3 regions of the Metabacillus litoralis genome follow, and region 3 is predicted to be linked to each of the others. Evidence: riboswitches for the same ligand, from Rfam matches in the RefSeq annotation. Region 3 holds a riboswitch; each other region holds the start of a gene.
The links. A riboswitch is a leader RNA that binds a small molecule or an ion and turns the genes downstream of it on or off. The one in region 3 is predicted to bind S-adenosylmethionine.
Positions count from the first base shown of each region.

Region 1: another riboswitch for S-adenosylmethionine. It lies ahead of D9842_RS22410 (sugar ABC transporter substrate-binding protein); the one in region 3 lies ahead of D9842_RS24885 (methionine biosynthesis PLP-dependent protein).
Region 2: another riboswitch for S-adenosylmethionine. It lies ahead of mtnW (2,3-diketo-5-methylthiopentyl-1-phosphate enolase); the one in region 3 lies ahead of D9842_RS24885 (methionine biosynthesis PLP-dependent protein).

Region 1 covers NZ_CP033043.1:4,595,897-4,600,170, reverse strand. The annotation lists gene D9842_RS22415 (sugar ABC transporter ATP-binding protein) at 1-1,331, opposite strand, end outside; gene D9842_RS22410 (sugar ABC transporter substrate-binding protein) at 1,444-2,568, opposite strand; SAM riboswitch class I at 2,684-2,788, opposite strand; gene D9842_RS22405 (hypothetical protein) at 3,048-3,362, opposite strand; gene D9842_RS26420 (hypothetical protein) at 3,535-3,660, opposite strand; gene D9842_RS22400 (glutamine--tRNA ligase/YqeY domain fusion protein) at 3,882-4,274, shown strand, end outside.
Region 2 covers NZ_CP033043.1:525,557-529,830, reverse strand. The annotation lists gene D9842_RS02405 (methylthioribulose 1-phosphate dehydratase) at 1-603, opposite strand, end outside; gene D9842_RS02400 (2-hydroxy-3-keto-5-methylthiopentenyl-1-phosphate phosphatase) at 600-1,262, opposite strand; gene mtnW (2,3-diketo-5-methylthiopentyl-1-phosphate enolase) at 1,259-2,500, opposite strand; SAM riboswitch class I at 2,679-2,785, opposite strand; gene D9842_RS02390 (pyridoxal phosphate-dependent aminotransferase) at 2,869-4,044, opposite strand; gene D9842_RS02385 (carbon-nitrogen family hydrolase) at 4,150-4,274, shown strand, end outside.
Region 3 covers NZ_CP033043.1:5,077,857-5,082,130, forward strand. The annotation lists gene D9842_RS24875 (aliphatic sulfonate ABC transporter substrate-binding protein) at 1-852, shown strand, start outside; gene D9842_RS24880 (SCO family protein) at 862-1,434, shown strand; SAM riboswitch class I at 1,504-1,590, shown strand; gene D9842_RS24885 (methionine biosynthesis PLP-dependent protein) at 1,970-3,094, shown strand; gene metC (cystathionine beta-lyase) at 3,081-4,265, shown strand.

The DNA of each region.
Region 1 (4,274 bases), 480 kb from region 3:
ATTAGGTCAAAGATATCTTTTTTAGCACCAACATCAACACCCTTAGTTGGTTCATCAAAAATATAGACATCCGCGTCGGTTATTAGCCATTTACCTATTGCGATTTTTTGTTGATTACCTCCAGATAAGTTTTGCACTTTTGTTTCCTCTGAAGGCGTTTTTATCCCTAAACTTTTTATTAACTCAACTGCCTTTTGCTTTTCTGCTTTTCGATTCAAAAAGCTAAATGGCTTGGTAAATGCCCCCAGATTCGCTGCAGTTAAATTGGTCACAACAGACTCTTGAACAAGAATGCCTTCTTTTCGCCTTTCTTCGGGTACTAAGGCAATTCCAGATTTTACAGCTTGGTATGGGTTGGAGATTGACAATTTCTTTCCTTTAAGTTTTAACTCACCGGATTTTACTTTTGTCTCCCCAAATAATGCCTTGCACAATTCTGTCTTCCCTGCACCTACAAGACCTGCGATCCCGACAATCTCACCATGACGAATCTGTAATGAAACAGAATTCAGCTTGTCAAAATCACTTAAATGATTTACTTCAAAGAGCAATTCTCCTGGATGAATTGCTTTTATAGGAAATTGCTCCTCTAGCTCTTTTCCTAGCATGCTTTCCACTACTCGATTAGGTGTTGTTTCACTTATCTTTTCGTGAGTTACAAGCTTTCCATTTCTCATAATTGAAATGTCATCACATATTTCAAAAATTTCAGGAAGACGATGGGATATAAAGATAATCCCAACATTCTTCTCTTTTAGTTCACGAACTATGCGGAACAATTCCACTGTTTCAGAGTGACTTAATGGTGCAGTTGGTTCATCTAAAATCAAAAATTTACAATCCGAAGAAACTGTTCTTGCAATAAGAACCATTTGCTTCTCAGCCAAAGTTAATTCGCTAACAAGTTTCGTGGAGGATACTTTTATATTCAAGCTGTTTAATATTGTTGTTGCTTGTTCATGCAGCTTTTTCCATTGAATAAATTGTTTCTTTCCCATTTCATTCACAGTCTTTGTCAGCATAATATTTTCTCCAACTGTTAAATAAGGGATAAGGGCAGTGTCTACTTCTTGATGGACAATTTGTATACCATTTCTTTGAGCATCTCTAGGTGATTTGATGATCGTATTGATCTGATCGATTAAAATATCCCCGGTATAGTGAGAATACGAACCAGATAGCACCTTCATTAGTGTTGATTTTCCAGCACCGTTCGCTCCAATTAAAGCATGTGTTGTTCCACTTTTCATAATAAAGTCAACCTCATCTAATGCTTTTACACCAGGAAATTCAATTGAAATTTTCTTCATTTCTAATACGGAGTGATTCATCAATTTGCCTCCTTTCTACTACTTTACACTTCTATGGGATTTAATGTATGTGAGGTAATCAGAGGAAAACGAACACTCTCAACCTTAGAGAGTGTTCGTTAAGTCTAACGCATTATTTCTTATAATATTCTTTTAATGTTTTCATCCACTCTTCTTCAAATGCAGTAGATTGGCCCCAGCCTTCCACAGTATCTGCTAGATTCACCATATTAATTGGCTCACTTGATTGTAACAATGCTTCCTGTGAAATAAGTGAAGCTTCAAGATTATACGTTTCTGGTGTTTCTTCTCCTGCAAGCTTTTTCGCTAACAGTCTCATATCAACTGCACCAATTAATTTCGGATCAACAGCTGCTGTGTACTTCCAAGAGCTTCCTTCATTTTGCATTTCTTGAAGATCAGCATTTGAAACATCAATTCCATAAATCTTAATTTCATCTCTTCCTGCTTCTTTAATCGCACGCGCTGCACCTATTGCAAAAGCATCCCATGTTGCAAGAATTGCATCAATTTCACCTTTTGGATGTTTGTTCAACATTGCTGCTACAGCATTTTGTGTTTGAACAGATGTATCTGGTGCTGCAACTCCAAAACGTTCTACTTCTTTAATACCTGGATTGTTAGCAAGAATATCTTGGTACACTGCGTTTCTTCTCACCATTGGTGGGAATCCGTCAACCCATAGGTAAACAATGTTTGCTTCTCCGTTTGTATCTTGAACTAATTGATCTAACGCGAGCTTTGCTAACGCCTCATCATCTTGTGAAGTTAATGTTACCCCACCAATTTCAGCTAATCCTTCATTTGAATCAAATGTAACAACACTTTTTCCTGCATCAACAAGCTTTTGTACAGCATCAACAGTTGCTTCATCATCTCCATGTGAAATGATAAAACCGTCATAATCCTCCTCTAAGCCCTGTGCAATAGCATCGTGGAATTTAGCTGTATCACCGTTTGCGGTAAATACATCAACTGTAAAACCTAAAGCTTCCCCTTCTTCTTTAGCTCCTGCTAAAAATTGAGCTGTATGATCATCTCCGCCGATTTTGCGGATAACTTTGATTTTAGCACCTTCACCACTTGCAAAACGCTCTGGCACATTCTCTAATGATACTTCTGGATTTCCTTTTGCTTGTGTTGATTCAGTTTCTCCACTATTTGAAGAACAACCTGTAACAAGTAAAGTCAGCACAATTGTCAAAAGAAATGCTGCATTAAAAAATCTGTTTTTCATCGTTGCATTGCCCCCTCATTTTCTCTAAAACTTTTTAATTATGTCTAGTAATACTAGGCAACAAAAAAACCTCTCTAAAGATAGAGAGGTTTCACCACAATTTTAGGAGTCTCCTCTCTTATCTTTCAAAGCTGTATAGCTTTGCAGGATTTAGCACCAATTCTAATTGAACGGTTGCCGGGCGTCATCGGGCCAGTCCCTCTGCCACTCTTGATAAGAGATCTTTTTATGCGATTAAGTAAAATAAACAATAAATATACTTTAATACTCTACAGGATAGATGTCAATCATTAATTGAATATTTCTAATAGTTATTATAAAAAATCAATTGAATCAATTTCATAATCTATCATTTGTTACCAAAAAACGCATAAATTTCATATTTAATAATGTTCTTATCTGTGTATTGTTTGTTAACATGTTCAAAGTGAAGAAAGATGTTCGTTTTTTGATTTAAGAGTAATAATTATGAAAGTAACTCAATTAAATACATTTGATACTTGCAAATGTATTAAGCGTTTATTAATCTCTGATTCAAAAGTTACTTTTGTTGCTAAATAGTCAAAAATTCCACTATCAATAAGTAGTTTCGTATTTTCAGAGTTTCTAATTCCATCTGAGGTTTTCTGTATATACTCTCCGATTCCCTTTATTAATTCAACAAGATATTTTGTATCTAATTCTTCCAATTTATAATCTTCTCTTCTAGAAATTGTTCTGGCTGTATAATCAACTAACACTCTTTCATATGTGAAAAAATCAATGACTTTCCAATCCTCTTTAGATAATGCCATTCTACTATTCTCCTTATTTTTATACCTGTTATCATTATAAAAACAAGAGGATTCCAAAATAAACATTTTTCCTTCGTAAAATTCAGACATAGTCTACACTTTATCGACAAGAACTATTATTTTGGGTCAATTTAAAAAAGGTAAGCACCCGCTTAGCTTACCTCTCAAAAAACTATTTTCTTTTCTGTGCCTTCATTTTGTTGTTTTCTAATTCTGCTGCATATTCCTCTTGTGATTTCCCTTGTTTTTGACTTTCTGATTGGATCTTTCTAAATTTATTATCATTTAAGTTGGGCATATTCCTTTCACCTCCTGTAGACTTCGTTATTTTATACAAAAGGGGGCAATCTATTCGCTTGAACAATGTTTCATCATGAAGTTTGTATACAGACTGAGAAAATCTGTCATGATATATACTATTACCAGAAAAATGACCAAGTAAATTAACCTTTTTCAATTCTATTGGTATAATGACAAATAGGACTTATTTATACATATAAAAGAAAGGTTTGATCTGATTTGGAACAAAATTCCTCAAACTTTATTAAGAGCATAATTAAAGAGGATCTTGAAACGGGAAAACGTGACTATGTATACACTCGCTTCCCACCAGAGCCGAATGGATATCTACATATTGGTCATGCAAAATCAATTGTCATAAATTTTGGATTGGCAGATGAATTTAACGGGAAAACAAATTTGCGATTTGACGATACGAACCCTTTAAAGGAAGATACTGAGTTTGTTGAATCCATAAAAGAAGATGTTGCATGGCTTGGCTATGAATGGGACGGTATGTTTTTTGCGTCAGATTACTTTGAAGAAATGTACAATCGTGCTGTCCTTCTTATTAACAAAGGTAAAGCATACGTTGATGACTTAACCGCAGATGAAATAAGAGAATATCGTGGT
Region 2 (4,274 bases), 680 kb from region 3:
TGATAATAGCTTCAGATGATAGGAAAATAAAAATTCACTTGCTTCTAAATATTTCTTCGCTTCTAATGCATCTCTTCCCCATGCGGTTATTCCATGATTTCTAATAAGAACTGCCCCCGCATCTTCTTTTACAAACTCACTAAAGTTTTCCGCTAAAGTTGGAATATGTGCATAGTTATAGATGATTGGGATTGTAAATTCAGCATCCTCTTCCCATAAGCCATATGCTTTAATAATTTCCTGTCCTCTAAATGTAATCTTTCCTTTATCACCGTAGAGCTCTGATATAACATTATTGTCAACTGTATGAACGTGAAGGCTGCACCCAGCTTTTGTTTTATTAAAAATCTCTACATGTAATAATGTTTCTGCAGAAGGCTTTAAGTGAGTATCCTCAACCGGCTTTCCTTCTCCATTAACTAGTAAAAAGTCCTCATCTGTTTCCTTCGTCTTATCTTTACCACTTGCTGTTACAAGGAACTCGATAGGTTCATCGCTCACTTTTATCGCTAGATTCCCACTTGTACCTGGAAACCAATCTCGTTTTGCTAACACCCTCTTTATGTCAGCTAATTCCTCCCACCGTTGGTTGAAAACGGTCATGCCTTCACCTCCTCTAGCTTTTCTAAAATATTAATCACATCATAAAAAGTTGTAAAGGGCTGATGTGGCAAATGAAGGTCCTGACATTTTTCTAATAGCAAATCTCTTGCTATTACATAATCTGCTAGTTTTGCAGCTTGAAGATCCGTTATTGAATCTCCTATTACAATTTTTTCTTGAGTAGACTTTGTTAGCTTGCGGATAAGTGACGGCTTACAGCAACCGCAATCATTCGAACAAGAATCATCACAACTAAAAGGCCATTCTATTTTAATGTTTTCATTACTAAAATTCGCCCTATTACAATATATTTGTTCTTCTTCAATTAACCCTTGAAGTAATGGATAAACAAAAAAATCAATTCCTCCACTAACAATAAAAAGAGGGATATTGTTCTTTTTTGTATATTGAACAAATTCCTTAAATCCAGAACGTATTTGCGCATGATTTAAAATGTAGTTCACAATTTCGTCCTTAGAAGAAGATGGTAGTAATTGAAACATTTTCCCAACACCCTCTTGAATAGAGATTCTTTGTGATAATACATCATTTTTTAAAGCATCCCATTCTGGTGGAGCAAATCTTTTCATAATTGCAATAATATTATCAGTCTCTGTAATCGTCCCATCAAAATCACATATAATTACTCGATCACTCATTTACTCACCTCTTTGACACCCCAAAGATCTATGGCAAGTTTGAGATCTTCATGTACGTTCGCTGCTTCTTTTAAAGAAGTGCCTGCTAGAGTTGCGTCAATTGCTGATCGGAATGCTTGTCCACCGCCAATTGCTCCATTTGGATGACCATGAACACCACCACCAGCATTTATTATTGAATCTATACCGAAATCATTCATAAGCAACGGAACTAAACCTGGATGAATTCCTGCAGAAGGAACTGGAAACGATTGCTTAAAGGATTCTTTCTTCAGACAATTTTCTGCAATACCTAAGGCTTCTTTTCGATCTAATGCTACACTTCCATATGGAGAAGGGAATAAAGAGAAATCAGCACCAGATATTCGTAATAGCTTACCTAGTAAAAGTGAACTTGAAAATCCATATAAGCTGGATGCAGTAGAAGCTCCGCTCACAGCAGGGTGAGCCATAATAGGCACCGTTACATCCGGATCTTCTGCTAAGCTTTGTAGTACATCTAACCCGTATGCAAATACGTTAAACAACAAAACATTTGCACCAAGCTCTGAAGCTTTTTTAGCTTTATCTTTAAGATCAAATGTTTTACCAGACAAATTCACAGCATATAAAGCTTTATGTCCAGTTTCTTGAAACACCTGGTTTAATACCTCTTTACCAGCAAGAATTCGCTCCTCGAATGGAGTTAATGGATTATCAAACAGAATTTCATCGTCTTTTACTAAATCAACCCCACCCAATACTTGCTGTCTTAACTGATCTTTTAAATATTGTAAGTCACGACCAATTACACCCTTAAAAATACTCATTAATAAAGGGCGATTATAAACACCGACTAATTCCCGAATTCCTTGTACACCAAATTTCGGCCCCGGAAACGCTGCTTTCACAACTTCCGAGAACTCTAAATCAAGTAATTTTACTTCACCGTCTAGAGATAGCTTTCCGAAAACAGTTGTTAATATGGCGGGGAGATCATGACTATAATTTATACTCGGATAAGCAATTTTAATTATTCCTTTAGTTACGATTTTTCCTAAAAATTGATTTGTTTTGTCACAAGATTCTAGCTGACTGACCTCTAGAACACGACCTTTATGAGCTTTAAGTTGCTCCTGTTCAAGTAATGGAAGATCTGTCCAGGAACCAACCGTTAATCCTAAAGCAATTCCTTCTGCTTTTTTATGTAAATCTCCTTTAGCATCGTGTACAAGATATGTAGCAATGACTTCACTCACTTAAAACCCTACTTTCTATATATCACGTTTTCTGAATCTTTCTATTTATCGTACTAATTCTATCATCTTTATTTAGTTTATGCATAACATTCCTTTTCTATTTTTTCTGTTTTTTTAAATAAAAAAAACCTCTTTGATAGATCAAAGAGGTTACTAAATGCATAAGTAATAAGCAATCTCCTTATCTATCAGCGAATGCTGCAAGAATTAGCACCGTGCTTAACCTAAGTTAAGTCGGTTGCCGGGCTTCATTGGGCTAGTCCCTCCACCTGCTCTTGATAAGAACGAAACGTTCATTTTTGAAATTAATATGGATTATGCCAGATCTCACTTCTACTGTCAAGAGGAAAAAATTAAGGCGTAATGTCTTAAAAAAGATTAAGGGCCTTAATTCTATCGGCAGCTTCTCTAAGCCGGTCCTCGGATGTTAATAAACCAACTCTAACGTATCCCTCACCATATTCACCAAAGCCTACTCCTGGTGCTACAACGACGTGTGCATGCTGAAGTAGAAAATCAGAAAACTCCTCAGAAGAATCAAATTGTTTTGGAACTGGCAACCAAGCAAAAAACGATCCTGACGGTGCCGTAACATCCCAACCGATCTCACGAACAGCTGTAATGAGAGCATTTCTACGTGATTCGTAACGTGCATTTAGTTCTTCAACACATGTTTGCGGACTAAGTAACGCATGTGCAGCTGCTTCTTGAATAGCACTAAATACACTTACATACATATGATCTTGCAATAAATTTATAGCTTCAATCACTGAAGGATTTCCAACAGCAAAACCAATTCTCCAACCAGCCATATTAAAGGTTTTGGAAAAGGTATAAATTTCGATACCGATATCTTTAGCACCAGTTGTTTGTAAAAAGCTAATTGGCTTTTTTCCATCAAAGCCAATTGCTCCATATGCAAAATCATGAACCACACAGATGTTATTTTCTTTTGCGAATGAAACTGTTTCCTCAAAGAAACTTTCGTTTGCCGTAGCACCAGTAGGATTATTAGGATAATTCAAAAACATTAGCTTCGCCTTTTCTACAGCGTCTTTAGATAAGCTCTTGTAATCCGGTAGGAACTGATTTTCGCTTAATAAAGGCATCACTTCCATTTTGGCACGTGCCAATTCTACTCCTGACCAATAATCCGGGTATCCAGGATCAGGTACAAGCACAACATCATCCGGATTTAACAAGCATTGAGGAACCTCAACTAACCCAGCCTTTCCTCCGAATAGAATCGCTACTTCACTAGCAGGATCTACCTCCACTCCGTACTCTCTTCTGTAAAAGGTTGCGACAGCTTCCTTTAAAAACATTTGCCCACGAAATGGCGAATATTTGTGATTTTGAGGATTTCTAACGGCTTTCTCCATTGCCTGAACGATATGTTCCGGAGTTGGTTGATCAGGGTTACCCTGACCTAAATTAATAACATCATGTCCCTGCTCTACAATTGTATTTACTTTTGCAACAAGACTGGCAAAAAATTGCTTGGGTAATGTATTTAATAAATGGGATTGCTCAAAAACTTTCATTTTCTACACCTACTCAAAAAATTCTTGAAATTCTAGTCACAAATCATATATTGTTAGAAGCAACTTGTAAAGTAAAAATTTATAAATGAAGGTGTGACTGAAAAAATGAAACCTATCATTGCATGTATTCAACTTGATATTAAATTTGGTGATCCTGATTTTAATTATGAGCAAGTAGAAGAAAAAGTGGCATTAGCAGTCGAACAAGAGAAACCGAACATCATTGTCCT
Region 3 (4,274 bases):
ATGATTTCTAGAGAAAAAGGGTATTATGAAGAAGCTCTTGGAGAAAACGTAAAAGTAACATACAAAACGTTCCCAGACGGAGCAGCATTTATGACGGCTTTAAAAACGGGTGAAATACAAGCAGGACTAGTAGGACCAGGTCCAGTAATGAACAACTATGCAAATGGAGCAGACGTGAAAATTATTGCAGGCGCATCTTCAGGTGGAACAGTCGTTGTTGCATCAGCAAAAAGTGGCGTTCAATCAGTTGAGGATGTTTCAGGTAAAACGTTCATCACACCTGGTGTAGGGTGCACACATGATGTTCAAATGGAAACATTTCTTAAAGATTTAGGAATTACATCAGCGCGTATCGGTGGAACTCTTAAACATGTAACAGGAAACCCAGCTCAATACGGAGCCATGTTCGAATCAGGTAAAGTAGATTTAGCTGCTGTTCCAGAGCCATGGGCATCACAATTAGTAAATGATGGTGCGAAAATCATTGTTGATACTGATGAAATTTCATACGGTACAACATTACCTAATACAGTGTTAGTAACAAGTGGAAAGCTAATTGAAGAAAATAAAGAACTTGTAGCTAATATCGTTAAAGCGCATGAGCAAGGCGTTAACTTTATTAACGAAAATCCCGAAGAAGCACGTGATATCGCGATTAAAGCAATCAAAGACATCACAGATCAAGAATTAGACCCAGCGATCGTTGATAGCGCGTGGGAGCGTGTAACATACACAACAGAAGTAAACGCAGATGTTGTTCAAGAATTTGCAAACTCTTCATATGAATTAAAATTCCTAAAAGAAAAACCAGAATTCGGTGATCTAATTGACACTTCATTCTTAACGAAGTAGGAATCTATCGTGAAAAATATACTCTCAATTGTTATTGCTTTTTTAGCGTTGGTAGGCTGTTCTCAGTCTATCAACCTAGAAGAGCATTTTTCATTAAATGGAACTATAGAGCCACTAGAAGCCGTAAATCAAAACGGAGAAGCTGTAAAGATGTCTGACTACGAAGAGAAGGTTTGGGTAGCGACATTTATTTTTACAAATTGTGATACTGTTTGCTCACCAATGACTGCTCACATTGCGACACTTCAAGAGCAGCTACAAGATGAAAAAATAGAAGCAGAATTAGTTTCATTCAGCATTGACCCTGAACATGATACACCAGAAGTATTAAAAAAGTTTGGAGATCAATTTGGTGCGGATTATAAAACTTGGAACTTTTTAACAGGCTATGACCAAGCGGACATTGAATCTTTTACTAATATAAGTTTCTTAGCACCCGCTGCAAAGCTCGAAGGCTCAACTCAATATGTACACAGTACTTCAATTTTTCTCATGAAAGGCAGTCAAATTCTAGAACAATACGATGGAGTATCTAACGTACCATTTGAAAAAATAATCGAAGATATCAAACTATTACAATAATTCTATTGCATTCTCCACTTGAATAAGGTACAGTAATAAAAAGTTAAACATTTTAAAAATTTCATATATTTCTTATCAAGAGAGGCAGAGGGACTGGCCCTATGAAGCCTCAGCAACCGGTTCATAACGAGTGAAGATCTGGTGGATTGATGATAGATAAACTCTAAGTAAGTTTTTCACAGCACCGACAGGAAATGAAAAATGAATGGAACAAAGTGCTCTTGTTTGTAACAGGCATTTTTCATTTTCTGTCGAGGTTTGCAGAGCAAGCCGCAAGCACTTGCGTGCTGTGAAAAAACTATACAACACTAATTATGAGTTTACTTATTAACAACACCATACCAAGACTTCTGCGAGTGCCAAGGTGCTAAATCCAGCAAGCCACACCAGCTTTATGCTTGAGAGATAAGAAGAAGCGCACTTAACGACACAGTCTTCTTCTTAACGAGGAAGACTTTTTATTTTGCTTTTTTTAAAACATGTACGCTTTCTCTCATGTACATATTGTTAAATTTAAATCTTAGGAGTGACAGACATGAGCAAAAGAATTGAAACGAAATTAGCACAAATCGGAAACCGCAGTGAAAATGTTACAGGTACAGTTAACCCGCCAATTTATTTATCAACAGCCTATCGTCATGCAGGAATTGGAGAATCTACTGGATTTGATTATATCCGTACAGGAAATCCTACAAGACTTTTAGTCGAAAAAGCAATCGCAGACCTTGAGCATGGCGACCGTGGCTTTGCCTTCAGCTCAGGAATGGCCGCGATTCAAACAATTATGGCCCTCTTCCAAAGCGGAGACGAACTGATCGTTTCTTCTGACCTTTACGGTGGAACATACCGCCTCTTTGAAAGAGAATGGAGAAAATATGGATTATCATTTCAATATGATGATTTCACAAATCCAGCTGAAACAGAGAAATTGATCAATGAAAAAACAAAAGCGCTATTCATTGAAACGCCAACAAATCCATTAATGCAGGAAGCGGACATTAAAGAGCTAGTAGCAGTTGCGAAAAAGCATAACATACTCGTGATTGTTGATAACACTTTCTATACACCACTTCTTCAAACGCCAATCTTAGACGGAGCGGATATTGTGATCCATAGTGCAACGAAATACTTAGGAGGGCACAACGATGTTCTTGCAGGCTTGGTTGTAACGAAAGGTCAGGAATTAAGTGATGAATTCTTCCAACATCAAAACGCAATCGGTGCAGTTTTATCCCCATTTGATTCTTGGTTATTAATGAGAGGGATGAAAACTTTATCCCTTCGTATGAGACAGCATCAAGAAAATGCTCAAAAGGTAGCGGCATTTTTAGAAGAGCATGAAGCTGTACTTGATGTACTGTATCCTGGTAAGGGTGGAATGCTTTCATTCCGTTTACAAGATGAAGCATGGGTAAATCCGTTCCTGAAAAACCTGAAAACAATTACTTTTGCAGAAAGTCTAGGTGGAATCGAAAGCTTCATTACGTATCCAGCTACGCAAACACATATGGATATTCCTGAAGAGATTCGAATCGCAAATGGTGTCTGTAACAAGCTGCTACGTTTTTCAGTAGGTGTTGAGCATGCAGAAGATATTATTGAAGATTTAACACAAGCATTTCATGCAATGAAAGGAGCGGAAGCAGTTGAGCAATCATGATTGGTCATTTCAAACAAAGCTACTTCATAACGAGTCAAAGGTTGATCGCGGCACAGGATCGGTAAGTGTGCCGATTCATCATTCCTCTACTTTTCATCAATTTGATATTGATGAATTTGGGAAATATGATTATGCACGCTCAGGAAATCCTACGCGTGAGGCGTTGGAAAGTGCGATTGCGGAGCTAGAAGGTGGATCACGTGGATTGGCTTTCTCTTCTGGTATGGCAGCTATTTCAACTGCGTTCTTATTGTTATCACAAGGAGATCATGTACTTGTAACAGAGGACGTGTATGGTGGGACTTTCCGAATTATTACAGATGTTTTAACTCGATTTGGGATTGAGCATACATTTGTAGATATGACAGATCTTCATCAAGTTGCCTCTGAGATTCGTCCGAATACGAAGGTGATTTATATGGAAACACCTTCGAATCCGTTGTTAAAAGTAACGGATATTAAGGGGATTGTGAATCTGGCGAAGGCAAATAACTGCTTAACCTTCTTAGATAATACATTTTTAACACCTGAGTTGCAGCGACCTTTGGAGTTAGGCGTGGATGTGGTATTACACAGTGCAACGAAGTTTTTAGCGGGGCATAGTGATGTGCTTGCAGGTCTTGCTGTTGTGAAGGATCCTGAGCTGGGAGACCGCTTGTATAAATTGCAAAATGCATTTGGTGCCGTTCTTGGTGTGCAGGACGCGTGGTTAGTTCTTCGTGGTTTAAAGACATTGCATGTACGCTTACAGCAGTCTCAAGCATCTGCTTTGAAAATAGCTGAATTTTTAGCGGAGCATCCGAAGGTAGAAGAGGTGTATTACCCAGGCTTGAGCTACCACCCAGGTCATGAAACTCAAAACTATCAAGCTGATGGGCCAGGAGCGGTGTTGTCCTTTAAATTAGCTGACGCAGCGGCGGTTAAGACATTGGTTGAAAATGTGGAGCTTCCAGTGTTTGCGGTTAGCTTAGGTGCAGTGGAATCGATCTTATCGTATCCTGCGAAAATGTCACATGCAGCAATGCCTCCACAAGAGCGTGAAAAGCGTGGCATTTCAGATGGATTGTTGAGATTAAGTGTTGGACTTGAGAAGGTTGAGGATTTGATAAAAGACTTTGCTGCAGCTTTGGAGAAGGTGCCTGCTGGTGCAAAAAAGAATGTGAATGTGTAAATTTGAGAG